2 regions of the Anoxybacillus sp. EFIL genome follow, and region 1 is predicted to be linked to the other one. Evidence: a T-box and tRNA genes for the amino acid it is inferred to sense, from the RefSeq annotation. Region 1 holds a T-box; the other holds one or more tRNA genes.
The links. A T-box is a leader RNA that pairs with one kind of tRNA and senses whether it is charged. The one in region 1 lies ahead of serS (serine--tRNA ligase), so its partner is inferred to be a tRNA-Ser.
Positions count from the first base shown of each region.

Region 2: it encodes a tRNA-Ser, which carries the amino acid that the T-box ahead of serS (serine--tRNA ligase) is inferred to sense. The anticodon was not compared.

Region 1 covers NZ_SDLH01000017.1:2,192-11,687, reverse strand. Annotated here, with positions in the region: gene guaB (IMP dehydrogenase) at 1-809, shown strand, start outside; gene ES017_RS14980 (D-alanyl-D-alanine carboxypeptidase family protein) at 950-2,227, shown strand; gene pdxS (pyridoxal 5'-phosphate synthase lyase subunit PdxS) at 2,440-3,324, shown strand; gene pdxT (pyridoxal 5'-phosphate synthase glutaminase subunit PdxT) at 3,343-3,921, shown strand; T-box leader at 3,978-4,193, shown strand; gene serS (serine--tRNA ligase) at 4,243-5,517, shown strand; tRNA gene ES017_RS14960 (tRNA-Ser) at 5,597-5,689, shown strand; gene ES017_RS14955 (deoxynucleoside kinase) at 5,820-6,488, opposite strand; gene ES017_RS14950 (deoxynucleoside kinase) at 6,485-7,123, opposite strand; gene tadA (tRNA adenosine(34) deaminase TadA) at 7,262-7,750, shown strand; RNA gene ffs (signal recognition particle sRNA large type) at 7,824-8,088, shown strand; gene dnaX (DNA polymerase III subunit gamma/tau) at 8,197-9,496, shown strand, end outside.
Region 2 covers NZ_SDLH01000008.1:122,529-132,024, forward strand. Annotated here, with positions in the region: gene ES017_RS12275 (U32 family peptidase) at 1-906, shown strand, start outside; gene ES017_RS12280 (thioredoxin family protein) at 989-1,549, shown strand; gene ES017_RS12285 (cold-shock protein) at 1,740-1,940, shown strand; gene glnA (type I glutamate--ammonia ligase) at 2,362-3,723, shown strand; gene ES017_RS12295 (SGNH/GDSL hydrolase family protein) at 3,823-4,614, shown strand; gene ES017_RS12300 (ABC transporter ATP-binding protein) at 4,614-5,525, shown strand; gene ES017_RS12305 (ABC transporter permease) at 5,518-6,498, shown strand; gene ES017_RS12310 (NUDIX hydrolase) at 6,498-7,130, shown strand; gene ES017_RS12315 (MBL fold metallo-hydrolase) at 7,133-8,092, shown strand; tRNA gene ES017_RS12320 (tRNA-Ser) at 8,144-8,236, shown strand; gene ES017_RS12325 (ribonuclease H1 domain-containing protein) at 8,309-8,905, shown strand; gene ES017_RS12330 (CobW family GTP-binding protein) at 8,919-9,496, opposite strand, start outside.

The DNA.
Region 1 (9,496 bases):
GTCTTCTTGTTGGAGCGGCTGTCGGGGTTACTGCCGATACGATGTTGCGCGTGAAAAAGCTTGTAGAAGCAAATGTTGATGTCATTGTAGTTGATACAGCTCATGGCCATTCTAAAGGGGTGCTTGAGACGGTACGGAAAATTCGCGACACATATCCGACATTAAATATTATTGCAGGAAATGTCGCGACAGCAGAGGCGACGCGCGATTTAATTGAAGCAGGGGCGAACATTATTAAAGTAGGTATTGGTCCGGGATCCATCTGTACGACACGGGTTGTCGCAGGTGTCGGCGTGCCACAAATTACAGCGATTTACGACTGTGCAACAGAAGCACGAAAATACGGTGTCGCCATTATTGCTGATGGAGGAATTAAATATTCTGGTGATATCGTAAAAGCTTTAGCGGCTGGTGGACATGCTGTTATGCTTGGTAGCTTGCTTGCAGGCGTGTCTGAAAGCCCTGGAGAAACAGAAATTTACCAAGGTAGACGATTTAAAGTATATCGTGGGATGGGCTCAGTTGGAGCGATGGAGAGAGGAAGTAAAGATCGTTACTTCCAAGAAGATAATAAAAAATTTGTTCCAGAAGGTATTGAAGGACGAGTGCCTTATAAAGGACCGCTTGCTGATACGATTTATCAACTTGTTGGGGGATTGCGTGCAGGAATGGGTTACTGTGGCACGAAAAACTTAGAAGAATTGCGAGAAAAAACGCAATTTGTGCGTATGACTGGAGCAGGATTAAGAGAAAGTCACCCTCACGATGTTCAAATTACGAAAGAAGCTCCAAACTACTCATTCATGTAATAACAAATAGACAGAGGTGGAAGATTCCTCTGTCTATTTTTTTTTACAAGAGTATGTTAAAATAACGGTTATGTAAAACAGAGTTGGAGGGTTTGAGCGTGAAAACATGGTACAAGAGCTTCATCATTTCCATTGCAGCAATGTTCTTATTTATGGTGACGTTACCGCAAAATATAAAAGCGGAAGAAGACGTACTAAATATTGAAGCAGATGCCGCTATTCTTGTTGAAGCGGAGACGGGAAAGATTTTATACCAAAAAAACATTGATGCGGTTTTAGGAATTGCTAGTATGACAAAAATGATGACGGAATACTTGTTGCTAGAGGCTATTCATGAAGGGCGCGTAAAATGGGATCAAGAATATGCAGTAAGTGAGTATGTATATCAAATTTCCCAAAAGCGCGATTTATCGAACGTTCCGTTGAGAAAAGACGGGAAATATACAGTGCGTGAACTATATGAAGCGATGGCGATTTACTCAGCAAACGGGGCGACAGTTGCCATTGCAGAAATTGTTGGTGGTTCGGAAACAAATTTCGTTAAAATGATGAATGAAAAAGCGAAAGAGTTAGGATTAAAAGATTACAAATTTGTCAATGCAACAGGATTAAATAACAAAGATTTAGGAGGATTGCACCCAGCAGGTAGCGGAGATAACGAAGAAAATGTGATGTCTGCTCGTGCTGTAGCGACATTAGCGTATCATTTATATCACGAGTTCCCAGAAATTTTAGAAACCGCAAGTATTCCTCGTAAATACTTCCGAGAAGGAACAGATGATCAAATTAAAATGGATAACTGGAACTGGATGCTTTCGGGACTTGTTGCAGCATACGAAGGTGTCGATGGGATTAAAACAGGATATACAGAATTTGCAGGATATTGCTTTACAGGTACGGCAGAGCGAAATGGCATGCGCTTTATTACCGTTGTGATGAATGCGAAAACGAACGGAAAAGGTACGCATTTGTCGCGTTTTGAACAGACGAGAAAAATGTTGGACTACGCGTTTAGCAACTATACTGTGCAACAATTGTATCCAAAAGGTTATATTACAAAAAAACATGAAACGGTAGCAGTAAAGAAAGGGAAAGAAAAAGAAGTTGCGATTGCAACAAAACAACCGTTGTCGCTTGTCATTAAGCGAGGGGAAGAAAAAAAATATAAGCCTGTTGTCGTCATTGAAAAAGAAACGTTAACAGCTCCTGTGAAAAAAGGACAAAAAGTAGGGTATATGTACGTGAAATATGAAGGAACAGACTATGGTTACTTAACAAAAGAAGGAGAAAAGGTAGAGATCGTAACAAAGCGGGCTGTAGAAAAAGCGAATGGTTTCGTTTTGGCGATGCGAGCGATTGGCGAATTGTTCAGTGATATTTGGAATGGTGCTTCAAATGCGATGAAAGGATTATTTTAAAGCTCTCTTTTTAGAGGGCTTTAAAATTTTTATTGTGATTTTTAAAAAAATTGAGTTAAAATAAAGAAATGTAGTTAGTGTTTCTATACTTTTACGTAGTAAAAACGTATGCTAGAATATGGATAGTGTACTGCAGTGATGAATAGTTGTCGCTGGACTGATTTTTCAGTACAATATCACAATAACGATATACATAATGGGAGGAATGAACGGTGGCGGTTACAGGTACAGAACGTGTAAAACGCGGAATGGCGGAAATGCAAAAAGGTGGCGTCATTATGGACGTCGTGAACGCAGAACAAGCGAAAATTGCTGAAGCAGCAGGTGCAGTAGCTGTTATGGCTCTTGAGCGTGTTCCAGCTGATATTCGTGCAGCAGGTGGCGTTGCACGCATGGCTGATCCGACTGTGATTGAAGAAGTGATGAAAGCAGTATCGATTCCAGTCATGGCGAAGGCGCGCATCGGTCATTATGTTGAAGCGCGTGTATTAGAGGCGCTTGGTGTAGATTACATCGACGAGAGTGAAGTGTTGACCCCGGCAGATGAAGAATTTCATATTGATAAACGTCAATTTACTGTACCTTTCGTATGCGGCTGCCGTGATTTAGGTGAAGCGGCTCGTCGTATTGCTGAAGGGGCATCTATGCTTCGTACAAAAGGCGAACCGGGAACAGGAAATATTGTTGAAGCTGTTCGCCATATGCGTAAAGTGAACGCTCAAGTGCGCAAAGTTGTTAGCATGAGCGAAGATGAATTAATGACAGAAGCGAAAAATTTAGGGGCACCGTTTGAAGTATTGTTACAAATTAAACGTCTTGGCCGTCTTCCTGTCGTTAACTTTGCAGCAGGTGGTGTCGCAACACCAGCAGATGCGGCGTTAATGATGCATTTAGGTGCTGACGGTGTATTTGTCGGTTCAGGTATTTTTAAATCAGAAAACCCTGAAAAATATGCGCGTGCCATCGTTGAAGCGACAACTCATTTCGAAGATTATGAATTAATTGCTCATTTATCAAAGGGATTAGGTGGAGCGATGAAAGGGATTGATATTTCTTCGTTGCTTCCTGAACAACGGATGCAAGAACGCGGATGGTAATGTAAAGGAGCAATGAACATGACGAAAATAGGGGTACTCGGATTGCAAGGAGCCGTACGTGAACACGTACGTTCAATTGAAGCGTGTGGTGCTGAAGCGGTAGTTATTAAAAAGGTGGAGCAACTGGCACATATTGATGGTCTTATTATTCCAGGCGGAGAAAGTACGACGATGCGTCGTTTAATGGACAAATACGGGTTTATTGAACCGCTGAAGCAATTCGCTCGTGAAGGAAAGCCGATGTTTGGAACGTGCGCAGGCTTGATTATTTTAGCCAAAAAAATTGTTGGTTACGATGAACCACACCTTGGTTTAATGGATATTACAGTCGAACGCAACTCATTTGGACGTCAACGCGAAAGTTTTGAAGCATCGTTAACGATTAAAGGTGTTGCGGACGATTTTATTGGTGTATTTATTCGAGCTCCGCACATTGTTTCCGTAGGGGACGACGTTGATGTGCTTGCGACATATGAGGACCGTATTGTCGCGGCAAGGCAAGGACAATTTTTAGGATGTTCGTTTCACCCCGAATTAACGGATGATCATCGCATGACACAATATTTTATAAACATGGTTAAAGAAGCGAAAGAATAAACAGGTTGCATTTTGTTTAAACTTATAGTACATTATTTCCAAGAAAATGATATAAAGAAAAAGCGATGACAGGAACTAGTAACAAGCCCTCTTCCTTTCAGAGAGCCGATGGTTGGTGTGAATCGGCAGGAATGACTTGTGAATCCATCCTGGAGCGAAATGCTGAACGCGTGAAGTTAGTAGGCATTTCCGGTGAGAACCGTTACATTTCTCGAGTGGAAGACGCATGTCTTCAACTAGGGTGGCAACGCGGGAATACTCTCGTCCCTTTCTTTTGGGACGGGAGTTTTTTATTTCATAAATCAAAAAGGAGGAATGATGATGTTAGACTTAAAATTTTTACGTGCCAATTTTGAGGAGGTAAAACAAAAGCTTCAGCATCGTGGTGAGGACTTAACGGATTTTGAACAATTCGAGCAGCTCGATCGTCGTCGCCGCGAATTAATTGCACAAGCGGAGGAACTAAAAAATAAGCGCAACGATGTGTCACAACAAATTGCCATCTTAAAGCGAGAGAAAAAAGACGCAGACCATCTCATTGCTGAAATGCGTGAAGTTGGCGATCGCATTAAAGTGCTTGATGATGAATTGCGTGAAGTGGAACAACAGCTTGAGACGTTGCTTTTATCCATTCCAAACGTTCCGCATGACTCTGTGCCGATTGGTGAATCAGAAGATGACAATGTAGAAATTCGTAAATGGGGAGAGCCACGTTCATTTTCTTTTGAACCGAAACCGCATTGGGAAATTGCGGATCGGCTTGGAATTTTAGATTTTGAACGGGCAGCGAAGGTAACAGGAAGTCGATTTGTGTTTTATAAAGGCCTCGGAGCACGATTGGAACGTGCGTTAATTAACTTTATGTTAGACGTACATGTGGAACAACACGGATATGAAGAAGTTTTACCACCGTACATTGTGAATCGAGCAAGCATGACAGGAACAGGACAGCTTCCGAAGTTTGAGGAAGATGCGTTCCGTATCGAGAGTGAAGATTACTTTTTAATTCCGACAGCAGAAGTTCCTGTGACTAACTTACATCGTGATGAAATTTTATCAGCGGACGATTTGCCGATTAAATATGCTGCTTATAGCGCATGTTTCCGCTCAGAAGCGGGATCAGCAGGAAGAGATACGCGCGGATTAATTCGTCAGCATCAGTTTAATAAGGTGGAGCTTGTCAAATTTGTAAAACCAGAAGATTCCTATGAACAACTCGAAAAGTTAACAAATGATGCAGAGCGCATTTTGCAATTATTAGGTCTACCGTATCGTGTCATGAGCATGTGTACAGCTGATTTAGGCTTTACTGCAGCCAAAAAATATGACATTGAAGTATGGTTACCAAGCTATGGTACGTATCGAGAAATTTCTTCCTGCAGCAATTTTGAAGCGTTTCAAGCTCGCCGTGCAAACATTCGTTTCCGCCGAGACCCGAAAGCAAAGCCAGAACATGTGCATACGTTAAATGGATCCGGTTTAGCCATTGGACGAACAGTTGCAGCGATTTTGGAAAATTATCAACAAGAAGATGGAACAGTCGTGATCCCAGAAGTGCTTCGCCCATACATGGGAGGAAAAGAAGTGATTTCATAAGGGGAGAATTTGCTCCCCTTTTTTAATAAAAAGTGTTGACATGGGGTAATGATTATGATAACTTAATACATGTCGATACGGAGGAGTACCCAAGTCTGGCTGAAGGGGTCGGTCTTGAAAACCGAGAGGCGTCGAAAGGCGCGCGGGGGTTCGAATCCCTCCTCCTCCGCCATCATTCGAATGTTTACAGTCCACAGCGCATAAAATGGAGATTGTTTATCGAATAATTCGTTACATATCGTAACGAATTTTTGTTTTATATAAGCAAAACAAAGGATGCCCGAAATGAAGCGAGGGCATCCTTATTTTTTTAATTTGCGATATTGTTCAATCATGTAACCAATTTTTGCGACGATCGGCTCGATCGATTGGGCATCGCGAATAATATCGTATTCATTAATGTTAATGCGCAAAACAGGACAAGCATTAAAACTGTTGATCCATCTCTCATATCTTTCATACATTTCTTTCCAATATTCAATTGGTGTTTGTTGTTCCATTGGGCGACCGCGTTCACGGATGCGTTTAATGATTTCCTCAAAACTTCCTTCTAAGTAAATAAGTAAATCAGGGTGTGGGAAATACGGTGTCATGACCATCGCTTCAAATAAACTTGTATAGGTTTCATAGTCGACTTTTGACATCGTCCCTTTTTCAAAATGCATTTTTGCAAAAATGCCAGTATCCTCGTAAATGGATCGGTCTTGAACAAATCCTCCACCATATTCAAAAATGCGTTTTTGTTCTTTAAATCGTTCGGCAAGAAAATAAATTTGAAGATGGAAACTCCAACGTTTAAAATCGGCATAAAATTTATCTAAATAAGGGTTTGTGTCTACCTTTTCAAAAGAGGTGCGGAATTGAAGTGCATCAGCTAACGCTTTTGTCATCGTTGATTTTCCTACACCAACCGTTCCGGCAATGGTAATAACAGCATCGCTTGGAATATGATATTTTTCTCGTAAATTCATTGTTCTAAGCTCCTTTTAAGAACAGATTGCAGTTCGTTTAAAATGAAAAATCGGTCTTGGTCACGATGAACGAAATCGAGCTCATCTCCGTTAAACCGTAATACAGGAATGTGAGGGTGAGCTTGTTCAAATTGCTCCATTGCTTGTTCGTAAGCATGTGATAATTGTTGCAAATAGTTCGGATCAATGTTTTTTTCAAATTCGCGACCTCGCATCGCGATACGTTTGAGCAACGTGTGCAATGAAGCATGCAAATAAATGACGACATTCGGTTTTGGCATGTCGTTTGTTAAAATGTCATAAATTTGCACATACTTTTCGTACTGCTTTCCCTTTAAAGTCTGTCTAGCAAAGATTAAGTTTTTGAAAATATGATAGTCAGCTACAACCGGTTTCCCATTGCTTAAAAACTTTTTTTCGACATCTTCTAGTTGTTTGTAACGGTTGCATAGAAAAAACATCTCCGTTTGGAAGCTCCACTCTTCAATGTTTTCGTAAAATTTACCCAAAAAGGGATTTTCATCAACAATTTCTTTTAACAATTCATATTGAAAATAGTCTGAAACGACCTTTGCTAATGATGTTTTTCCAACACCAATTGGACCTTCAACAGTAATAAAGGGCACGCGGGACATTGTGTAACCTCCTTTAGGTGAAACCGTCTGTGTAGACAGACAAAATTTATTTTAACATAAAATGATTACTCTGTATGTTGCTTTTTTATTTTGATATACTCTATAGAATAGATGATAAAAAGTACGGGAGTTTCAAAAATGAGAAATGATGAGTATTACATGCGTCTAGCTATTGAAGAAGCAAAAAAGGCGGAGAACATCGGAGAAGTGCCTATTGGTGCTGTTGTTGTATACAATGACGAAGTGATTGCACGAGCTCACAATTTGCGTGAACGAGATCAACGATCGATTGCGCATGCGGAGCTTTTAGCTATCGATGAAGCGTGTCGAAAACTAGGTACGTGGCGACTAGAAGAGGCGACGTTGTATGTGACGTTAGAACCTTGTGCGATGTGTGCTGGAGCGATTGTTCTTTCCCGCATAAAGCGGGTTGTGTTTGGGGCGAGCGATCCAAAAGGGGGATGTGCCGGAACATTAATGAATTTATTACAAGAGCCACGGTTTAATCACCAAGTGGAAGTCGTTAGTGGGGTATTAGCTGAGCAATGCGGAGAAATGCTAAGTGAATTTTTCCGACGTTTACGTCAACAAAAGAAGGCAGAAAAAAATAGTTTAAATTCCAATTAAATTCCATTGTGTAGTCATTGCAATTTGTATGAAAAAGAGATATACTTATACTTGCGTTAGTGATAACGCATTGCCGTGCTAAGCGGGGAGGTAGCGGTGCCCTGTACTCGCAATCCGCTCTAGCGAGGCTGAATTCCTTCTTTAGGTTAGTTTGCTGTAGAGCCTGCCTAGAATAAGTGGTGTTGACGTTTGGGTCCTGCGCAATGGGAATCCGTGAACCCTGTCAGGTCCGGAAGGAAGCAGCAGTAAGCGGACGCTCCCATGTGCCGCAGGGGTGCCTGAACTGAGCTAACTACTCTAGTAACGTCTATGGCAGCTAGTCGACAGAAGGTGCACGGCAATTTACATAGATTGAATCAAAGCACTTGCTTAAAAGGCAGGTGCTTTTTTCATGCGTTTTTTAATGATATAATAAATGAGATATGAGCAAAGAGGAGGGCAGTTTCGTGAGTTATAAAGCTTTATATCGTGTTTTTCGACCGCAAAGTTTTAAGGATGTTGTTGGTCAAGAACACGTGACAAAAACGTTGCAAAATGCCCTGCTTCAACAAAAGATTTCACATGCATATTTATTTTCAGGTCCACGTGGGACAGGAAAAACGAGTATAGCTAAAATTTTTGCTAAAGCGGTAAACTGCGAGCATCGTCCAACAGCAGAGCCATGCAACGAATGTCCGACTTGTTTAGGCATTACGAACGGTTCGATTTCTGATGTATTAGAGATTGACGCAGCATCAAATAACGGAGTGGATGAAATTCGCGACATTCGTGAGAAGGTGAAATTTGCCCCAACGTCAGCGCCGTATAAAGTGTATATTATTGACGAAGTGCATATGTTGTCCATCGGGGCGTTTAATGCGTTATTAAAAACGTTGGAAGAGCCTCCGAAACATGTGATTTTCATTTTAGCGACAACGGAACCACATAAAATTCCTTTAACGATCGTTTCTCGATGTCAACGATTTGATTTTCGGCGCATTGAGTTGAGGTCGATTGTGTCGCGTTTAAAAACAGTTGTTGCGGAAGAAGGTATAGATGTAGAGGAAGAGGCACTATTTGCGATTGCGCGTGCTGCTGATGGTGGAATGCGTGATGCGTTAAGTTTGCTCGATCAAGCTATTTCTTTTAGTGAAGATCGCGTGTTGCTTGAGGATGTGTTAGCGGTTACAGGTGCAGTTTCACAAAGAAAAATCGCAGATTTAATTTATGCGATATATGAAAAAAAGACTGTTGAGGCGTTGCGTCTTTTTCAACATTTAATGGAACAAGGGAAAGATCCGAATCGCCTTGTCGAAGATTTAATTTACTATTATCGAGATATGCTTTTATATAAAGCGGCACCTCAGCTAGAAGATGTGACCCATCGTGTGCTCGTTGATGAACGATTTCGAGAGCTTTCTGACGTGATTCCAACATCGCTTATATATGAAGCGATCGATTTGTTGAGTAAAAGTCAACAAGATATGCGCCTAACGAACCATCCGCGCGTGCATATGGAAGTTGCGATTGTGAAGCTTTGTTATGAAGAGGAACGAGTAATCAAAACTCCGATTTCTCCAGCGTTGGAGGAGAAAGTGAGACAGCTTGAAGAGCAATTAGCGAAACTGAAAGAAACCGGTGTGAAGCTCTCCCCTGCAGAAACGAGCGAGCCGGTGAAAAAAACAGGAAAAAGTATTCGGACAGATTATAAAATACCGATAGGACGCATTCATGAAGTGCTTCGCCAAGCAACACATCAGCATTTAT
Region 2 (9,496 bases), on a different contig from region 1:
CTATACATCAAGCAAGCCGTTGATTTAACATCTTCTTACCGACAAAAACAACGAGCAGAGAACCCTTCTTTAATGGCGCTTTGTCGTACGCTCGAACAAGTCGAAGCGGCATGTCATACAGATGTAGACATGGTGTATGCCGATTTCGAATTTACAACCGATTATCCGAAAGCTGTGCAGATTGCACGAACAACAAACAAACCGATCGCTTTAGCTACCCCGCGCATTCATATGCCTGGGGAAAATGGAATTTTAAGAGGGATTTTAAAAGCTGAGCCAGATGCCATTTTAGTTCGTAGTTTAGGAGCGGTGCAGTATTATACGAATCAATCAATAGAACAAACGTTAATCGGAGATTTTTCGCTTAACATCTCAAACCATCTGGCTGCACAGTTGTTTTTATCTCGAGGGCTCGATCGAATCACCCCTTCATACGATTTAAATATTCAACAAATGATTGATTTACTTGAAGCAGCACCAACAGAACATATCGAAATGGTTATTCACCAACATTTACCGATGTTTCACACTGAACATTGTGTATACTGTACATTTTTAAGTGAAGGAACCGATTTTACGAACTGTGGACGTCCATGCGAAAAACATCGTGTATCGTTGCGTGACCGTATTGGCATGCTTCATCCTGTTCGTGTGGATATCGGCTGCCGAAATACAGTGTACAATGCCATTGAACAATCTGGGGCAGAATATATTCCACACTTTTTATCCCTTGGTGTTCGCTCGTATCGTGTCGAGTTTTTGGAAGAGTCAGCGAAAAAAGTAGAAGAAGTCATCACATTATATCGCGAAGCGCTCGAAGGCAAACGGAGCGGAACAAGCGTATGGCGCACGTTAAAAGCCATTAATCAACTCGGCGTGACACGAGGACAACTCATCAAAAAATAAGCGGGCTCAAGCTCGCTTATTTTTTGTTATTTGTACATTTTGCTATAATAGTAAATGAACGAAAAAAGAAAGGGTGATTTGTATGCCAGCTGTTGAATCAAATATGTTTCCACTAGGAGAGAAAGCTCCATCGTTTGAACTTGTCAACGTGGTCAATGGACAAATCGTTCGGTTAGAAGACGTCAAATCAGACATTGCAACAGTAATCATGTTCATTTGCAATCATTGCCCATTTGTTAAACATGTTCAAGGGGAGCTTGTCCGTCTCGCCAACGATTATCTACCAAAAGGGATTTCATTTATTGCCATTAATTCGAATGATGTAGAAAAATATCCAGACGATTCGCCAGAAAAAATGAAAGAGGTAGCTGAACAATTTGGATATCCGTTTCCATACTTATTTGACGAAACACAAGAAGTAGCAAAAGCATATCAAGCTGCATGCACGCCAGACTTTTACATATTCAACGGTGCATTACAATGTGTTTACCGTGGTCAACTCGATGATTCACGACCAAGTAACGGAATCCCAGTGACTGGATCTTCTATTCGTACAGCTTTAGATGCATTGCTTTTAGGGAAACCTGTTCCGAAAGAACAGAAGCCAAGCATCGGTTGCAGCATCAAATGGAAAGAAAAATAAAAAAAACATTTGACATTTTTATTTCAAGCCTATATACTTAAGAAGTACCATTTCGTTCGTTATATCAATGATCGTTATAAGCTGCACCTTTGTCAGGTTCATCTTATAAGGACTTGACGAAAGTGTAGCTTTTGTTTTATGAGTAATGAAACGGTGGTCAATTTTTAAAATTGTTTTGGAGGAATTTCACATGAACACAGGTAAAGTAAAATGGTTTAACGCAGAAAAAGGTTTTGGATTCATTGAGACGGACGGAGGTACAGACGTATTCGTTCACTTCACAGCGATCCAAGGTACTGGATTCAAAACGTTGGAAGAAGGCGAAAAAGTAACATTTGACATCGTGAATGGCAACCGTGGGCCGCAAGCGGCAAACGTCCAAAAAGCATAAATAGTCAAACGTACGGGATCTCGCTTTTCGTGAGATCCCGTTTTTATATGCAACGAAACAAATTCTCACTGGCGCAGCTTCGGAGCTGCAAGGACGGAAGAGAGGTAGGGTTTCCGTCGTTTTTGTTTGTTCAACACGCTCATATCAAGAGTGTGTTTTTTTTTAAAAAAGATAAGAAAGTATAAAATTTTGAATTGATGTCTAGCTCCAAGCGCCATCGGCTCGAGTCGCTCCGCCCCACACTGCGGCGGCGACAGCCTCCTCGGTGGGGCTTGTGCGCTCTTCGCCGATAGGCGGCGCTTTGCGCTTTTCTTAATAAAAATACAGAAAATTTGATAAAAAACTATTGAAAAATGATGAATGATTCCATATAATAAACTCATGTTATAAAAATATACATAAGAATGTGAGGTAATGTGACATGAGTGAACTACTCGTCTCTGAACAAACAAACACTTCGACGCTTGAACAAATTAAAGAAATCATCAAACAAAAACATGTTGAACTATTACATTTACAATTTGTTGATATTGAAGGTGTTTTAAAGCACGTCACAGTGACAGCGGAACAACTAGATGATGTAGTAGAAGGAAAAATAATGTTTGATGGATCTTCTATCAAAGGTTTTTCGCCAATCAATCGCTCAGACTTATATTTACTTCCTGATTTACAAACATTTGCAGTACTACCATGGACAGTAGAAGCGGGGTATGCAGAAGCACGTTTTCTTTGCTCTGTGATGAATCCAGACGGAACGTTATTTGATGGCGATCCACGTAACGTATTGAAAAAAACAGTTGAACGAGCGAAACAAAAAGGATATACGATCTCCGTTGGTCCTGAATTAGAGTTTTTCTTGTTTAAAACAGATGAAAATGGAAATCCGACAACAACACCTCAAGATAACGGTGGCTATTTTGAGCCATCACCAAAAGATCTCGGTGAACGAGTTCGCTTAGACATTTATCGTGCATTAAAAGCAATGGGATTTACGATTGAGGCTTCGCATCATGAAGTGGCTGAAGGTCAACATGAAATTAACTTTAAATATGCGGATGCGCTTAGTTCCGCTGATAATGCAACAACATATAAATGGGTTGTAAAAACGATTGCTAAAAAATACGGATTGCATGCCACATTTATGCCAAAGCCGATTTTCGGTATTAACGGTTCAGGTATGCACGTAAACATTTCGCTATTTAAAGATGGAGAAAATGCGTTTTTTGATCCATCGGATGACAATCAATTATCTGAAACGGCATATCAATTTATTGCTGGTTTATTGCACAACGTAAAAAGTTTCGCAGCCATTACGAATCCATTAGTAAACTCATATAAACGTCTCGTCCCAGGATATGAAGCGCCTTGTTATATTGCGTGGTCGGCATCAAACCGCTCCGCATTAATTCGCATCCCTGCAAAACGAGGATTAGCAACACGCGTTGAACTTCGTTGTCCAGATCCATCTGCTAATCCGTATTTAGCGTTTGCAGTTATTGCTGAGGCAGGGCTTGATGGAGTAGAAAAAGAGCTCACTTGCCCAGCACCAATCGACGAAGATATTTTCCATATGACGAATGAACGTCGTAAAGAGCTTCGTATCGAAAACCTTCCAGGTAGTTTAGGGAAAGCGATTGAAGAATTAGAAAATGGAACGATTGGACGTCATACATTAGGCGACCATGTATTTAACGAGTATATCGCAATGAAAAAGAACGAATGGGATAGCTATCGAACAGCTGTTCATGCTTGGGAAATTGAACATTATCAAGCAAAATTTTAAAAGCGAGCGATTGTGCTCGCTTTTTTGCATGTTTTCATTATGTGTTTAAACAACAAATCGTTTATGATGATACATAGAACATAACGAAAGGGTGGTATTGTGTCTAAACGAATCATCGGGATGATTGTGGCGATTTGTGCTGCAACAACATTGCTATGGGCTATCGGCTTAATCGTCACTATTCAAGACCAATTTTTTTACGAAGCTTCCTCAGTAAAACAACCAAAGCAAACAACGTCAAACACAAAGAAAAACGATGCGCTTTCCATTGTCGCACTTGGCGATTCATTAACGCGCGGGACGGGAGATGAAACAGGAAAAGGATATGTTGGCTATGTTGTAGATGAACTAAAAAAACGGACAAATCAACATGTCCAATTCACCAATTTAGCTATTAAAGGACAACGATCTGCACAATTGATTGGCCAACTCAAACAAAAAGAAGTGCAACGTCAATTAAAAGAAGCCGACATCATTTTAATGACGATTGGAGGAAACGACTTATTTCGCGGTGGCGAAGCATTGAGAGACTTATCCACTACGCAATTAGAAAAAGAAAAAGAGAAATTTGCCCAACAGCTACGTACAATTTTTCAGCTTGTTCGCACAGTAAACAACGAAGCGCCCGTATTTTACATTGCTTTATATAATCCGTTCAATGATTTAGATAATGGGAAAGAAACATCTGCCGTTGTACGTAGTTGGAATTATGTGGCATCTGAAGTAGCAGCGGACTATCAATTCATCATTTGTGTTCCGACATATGATTTGTTTGAACTACAAGTAAACGACTATTTATATACAGATAAATTCCATCCTAATAAAGAAGGATATAAACGAATTGGTGAACGTGTTGCCTCACTTATTACGTTAACGAAAGGGGAAAAATAATGGAAGAAACGTTAGTTGTACAACATGTACGAAAAACAATCGGAAAAAAAGAAATTATTAAAGGGCTTTCGTTTTCCTTAAAAAAAGGAGAAGTGTTCGGCTTCTTAGGTCCAAATGGGGCAGGAAAGACAACGACTATTCGCATGCTCGTCGGGTTAATTCGACCGACATCTGGAAAGATTTCAATTTGCGGATATGATTTACAAAAACAATTTACAAAGGCGATCCAACATATAGGCTGTATTGTTGAAAACCCTGAACTTTATCCGTATTTAAGCGGTTGGGAAAATCTTGAACACTTCGCACGAATGGTTCCAGGAATTACAGCTCATCGCATTCAAGAAGTGGTTGAACTCGTCGGTCTACAAAATCGGATCCATGATCTTGTTCGTACGTATTCGCTCGGCATGCGTCAACGCCTCGGTATTGCACAAGCGCTACTTGGAAAACCGACGGTGCTTATTTTAGACGAACCTACAAACGGCTTAGATCCTGTCGGCATTCGTGAAATGAGACAGTTTATTCGCTCGCTTGCTGAAAAAGAACAGTTAAGTGTGCTCGTCTCATCGCATTTATTGAGTGAAATACAACTTATGTGCGATCGTGTGGCGATTATGTCGAAAGGTCAGATTATTCGTATTGATACGGTCGAACATTTACTACAAGAACAAGCTCGGACATATTGGAGCGTTGATCCGATAGATACAGCCAAACAAATACTACAAAATGAAACGACTTTGCTCGGTGAAAAAGATGGAGCGCTCGTGACAATCTATGAATCAAATGAAACGATTGCGCGTTGCAATGCTCGTTTAATTGAAGCAGGGGTATATGTCAGTGGAATTGAACGCAAACTTCCAACACTAGAAGACTTATTTATTGAATTAACGGGAGGGGAAACGATTGATTAATCTTGTATACAATGAAATGTTAAAAATTGTTCGTAAAAAACGCTTGTTTATTATCGCAGCGATCGTTGCTGTTCTCGTTAGCTTATTTACATACGCGCAATTTAAACAAATCGAAACGATTCGAGAACGGATCGGAACGACAGATTGGCGCACACAGCTACAACAACAAATCATCGACACACAAAACCGATTAAACTCAACAGGCATTTCTGAGGAATGGAAAAAGTTTCTTAAAATCCGTTTACAGCAACAACAATATTATTTAGACAACGATATTAATCCGATGGCACCGGGTGCTCCAACATTTATGCGCATGTTTATTGAAAACTCCATTGAGTTATTTTTACCGCTTCTCGTTATGGTCATTGCAGCTGATCTCGTTTCATCAGAGGCAAGTGGAGGAACAATCAAGCTGTTGTTGACACGTCCTGTGAAACGATGGAAAGTTTTAATGAGCAAATATATAGCGATGATTTTATCTACGTCGTTTATCGTATTTTCTGTCGCTCTATTATCATACGCTATCTCTGGCATTGTATTTGGATATGGTGGATGGAATTTGCCGCTTTTAACAGGATTTTCGGTTCAAGGTGAAGAACTAAATACAACAGCTGTTCATCTTATTCCGCAATGGAAATACTTACTTATTGAATTCGGGCTTGCTTTTTTTGTTTCGCTCGTCGTCGGTACGCTTACGTTTATGTTGTCCGTATTAATACGTAGTACAGCCGCGGTGATGGGAATTATGCTTGCTGCCCTTATTTCAGGTGCGATTTTATCAAGCATGGTATCATCGTGGGAGTCTGCGAAATATTTATTTATGGTAAATTTACGACTCACAAGTTATGTTAGTGGAACGGCGCCACCGATTGATGGGATGACACTTTCCTTTTCAATGACTGTGCTCGCCGTTTGGGCGCTTGGTGCACTGATCGTTTCTTTTTATGTATTTACGAAAAGGGATGTTTACTAATGAAAAAAAAGATTTATACGGTCATGGATGCATTACGACACCGAACACCAACGGTTATGGATTTCGACAAATACGCTACATATGCTGTTCTTCTTCCACTCATCCGTCAACACGATGATACATTTGTCTTATTTGAAGTGCGTTCATTTCAATTGCGTCGACAGCCAGGTGAAATTTGTTTTCCGGGTGGAAAAATGGATCCGTGTGATCAAAGTCCACAAGAAACAGCCATTCGGGAAACATGTGAAGAGTTGGGGATTGAAAAAGAACATATTACACATGTCGTTCCACTTGATTATGTGCTTTCACCGTTTGGTATGGTCATTTATCCGTTTGTTGCATTTGTGAATAACGCACACATGCAAATCAATAAAAAAGAAGTGGAAGATGTATTTACCGTCCCGTTATCTTTTTTTATTGAAACGAAACCAAAAATATATCGTGTTCAATTCGAACCAAAGCCCGAAGACGATTTCCCATTTGACGATATTCCTGGAGGAAGACAGTATAATTGGCGACCAAGGCAAATCGAAGAACATTTTTATTACTACAAAGACAAAGTCATTTGGGGATTAACCGCAAAAATTGTGTATCATTTCGTTAGACTTATTGAACAGATGAGGGGAGAATAAGTATGGGACAACCTGTTGATTTAGGATTTGGCATTTCACTTATTGATTTATATGATCTACAAACTGCCCAGCGAACAGGAGCATATGTTTTTCATGAAGAAGAAGTGACGATTATCGAAACAAGTGCGAGCCCTTCTATCCCGCATTTACTTAAAGGACTAGAAGCAATCTCTATTGATTTACACGACGTAAAAAACATTATCGTTACACATATTCATTTAGATCATGCTGGTGGGGCGGGGATGTTACTACAACATTGTCCAAATGCTCGCGTATTCGTTCATCCAAAAGGCATGCGCCATTTAGCTGACCCGTCTCGTCTCATTGCAGGGGCAAAAGCCGTTTATGGCCAATCGTTTGACGCTTTATTTGACCCGATTGTTCCAATTCCTGAAGACCGATTAATTGTAAAAGAAGATGGAGAAACGTTACAAATTGGAAAAAATCGTACACTAACGTTTCTTCATACACCGGGGCATGCGAATCACCATTTCTCTATTTATGATCAAACAAGTAACGGCATTTTTACAGGTGATACAGCCGGTGTCTTTTACCCTCAATTGCTTTCGTACGGTGTTGAGTTATACCTGCCGTCTACATCGCCAAATCAATTTGATCCCGAAGCGATGCGCACATCGATTGAAAGATTTATGACGTTACGTCCAGATCGTATATATTTTGGCCATTTTGGTATGTCAACACATACACAAGTAGTTTGGAATCAACTTCATTACTGGTTACCGCTCTTTGTGCAAATCGGTTATGATGTTGTAAATGAACAAATGAATCTATCTTTTACAGAAAAAACAGAGGCTGTGTCCAATCGTTTATTTGATCATATCCAAACATTTTTGCGCAAACAGCAAGTACCTGATGATGCCGATGTATATAAAATACTTCAGCTCGACTTACAAGTGTGTGCAATGGGTCTTGTTGACTATATAGAAAAACAAAAAAGGTAATTGACGACAAATCATGTTTTCGCTATAATTTCTTTGGCACCCCACTCATACGGAGGAGTACCCAAGTCCGGCTGAAGGGGTCGGTCTCGAAAACCGATAGGGGTGTCAAAGCCCGCGGGGGTTCGAATCCCCCCTCCTCCGCCATATCTCCTCTTTTATTCCTTCTTTGTGATCTTCAACTTTGTTTCTTTATTTCAATTGCGAGGATGTGACAATTTGAAAAAATATTATGTCGTTTGGGAAGGGGCGAAAACAGGCATTTTTTCTTCTTGGGACGAGTGTAAACCGTACGTTATTGGCGTTCCGGGGGCGAAATATCGCTCATTTCCATCGAAAGAAGAAGCAGAACAAGCATTTGCGTCTAGTCCGTTTGTAAACCGAACGAAAAAAAATAAAGCGCATGCAACAAACTATGTAGAGGAAAGCATTTGCGTAGATGCGGCATGTAGCGGAAATCCAGGATGGATGGAGTATCGAGGAGTACATACGAAAACAGGGAAAGAGTTGTTTCATGTTGGGCCGATGATCGGAACAAATAACATTGGGGAGTTTTTAGCCATTGTTCACGCATTAGCATGGTTACAACAACAAAACAAAAGTTTGCCGATTTATTCTGATTCGGCAACAGCTATCAAATGGGTAAAAGGAAAAAAGGCGAATACAACGCTCGTTCGCAACGCTGAAACAGAACGTGTCTGGCAACTTGTTGAGCGTGCTGAAGCGTGGTTGCGCACGCACCATTATACAAATGAAATTATGAAATGGGAAACCGAGCAATGGGGAGAAATTAAAGCAGATTTCGGACGAAAGTGAAAGGAGAGGGATATTAACCTTCTCCTTTTTGCATGTCATCGAGTTGTTGTTTTAGTTTTTGTTTATCCAATTGTTCACCGATGATAACAAAATGTAACGGGACATTCATTTCCTCTTTCATATAGAGCGGTGTACCGTATGCATACTGAAAGGAGTAAACTCCACTTGTATGAGTAAAACGTAAAAATCCTTTCATGCGGTAAATAGTATCAGGAAGTTGTCGTACCCAGTGTTCGAACACGTCTAAGTCAATTGGGCTTGCAAATGTATGTACGTATGTTTGAATGCGTAGTCTTTCGATGTTCATTCGCTCATGCTCGTTTCTCATCCGCTTCGATAACAAATGAATATCTTCGATTCGTACATTAGAAAACGTTGTGAAAATTGTGCGCGCTTCGCTGTTGATCGTTTGTAACTCAAACGATAATTTCGCTTGTTCATCTGGACGTAATATATCTGTCTTATTGACAATTAATACATCCGCGTGACGAACTTGTTCTTTTAACAACATTTGCAGAGGAATGGAGAGTTGTTGACGATTCACCCAACGTGTTGCGTCGATTGTCGTAATAATGCCTCCCATTTGAATGC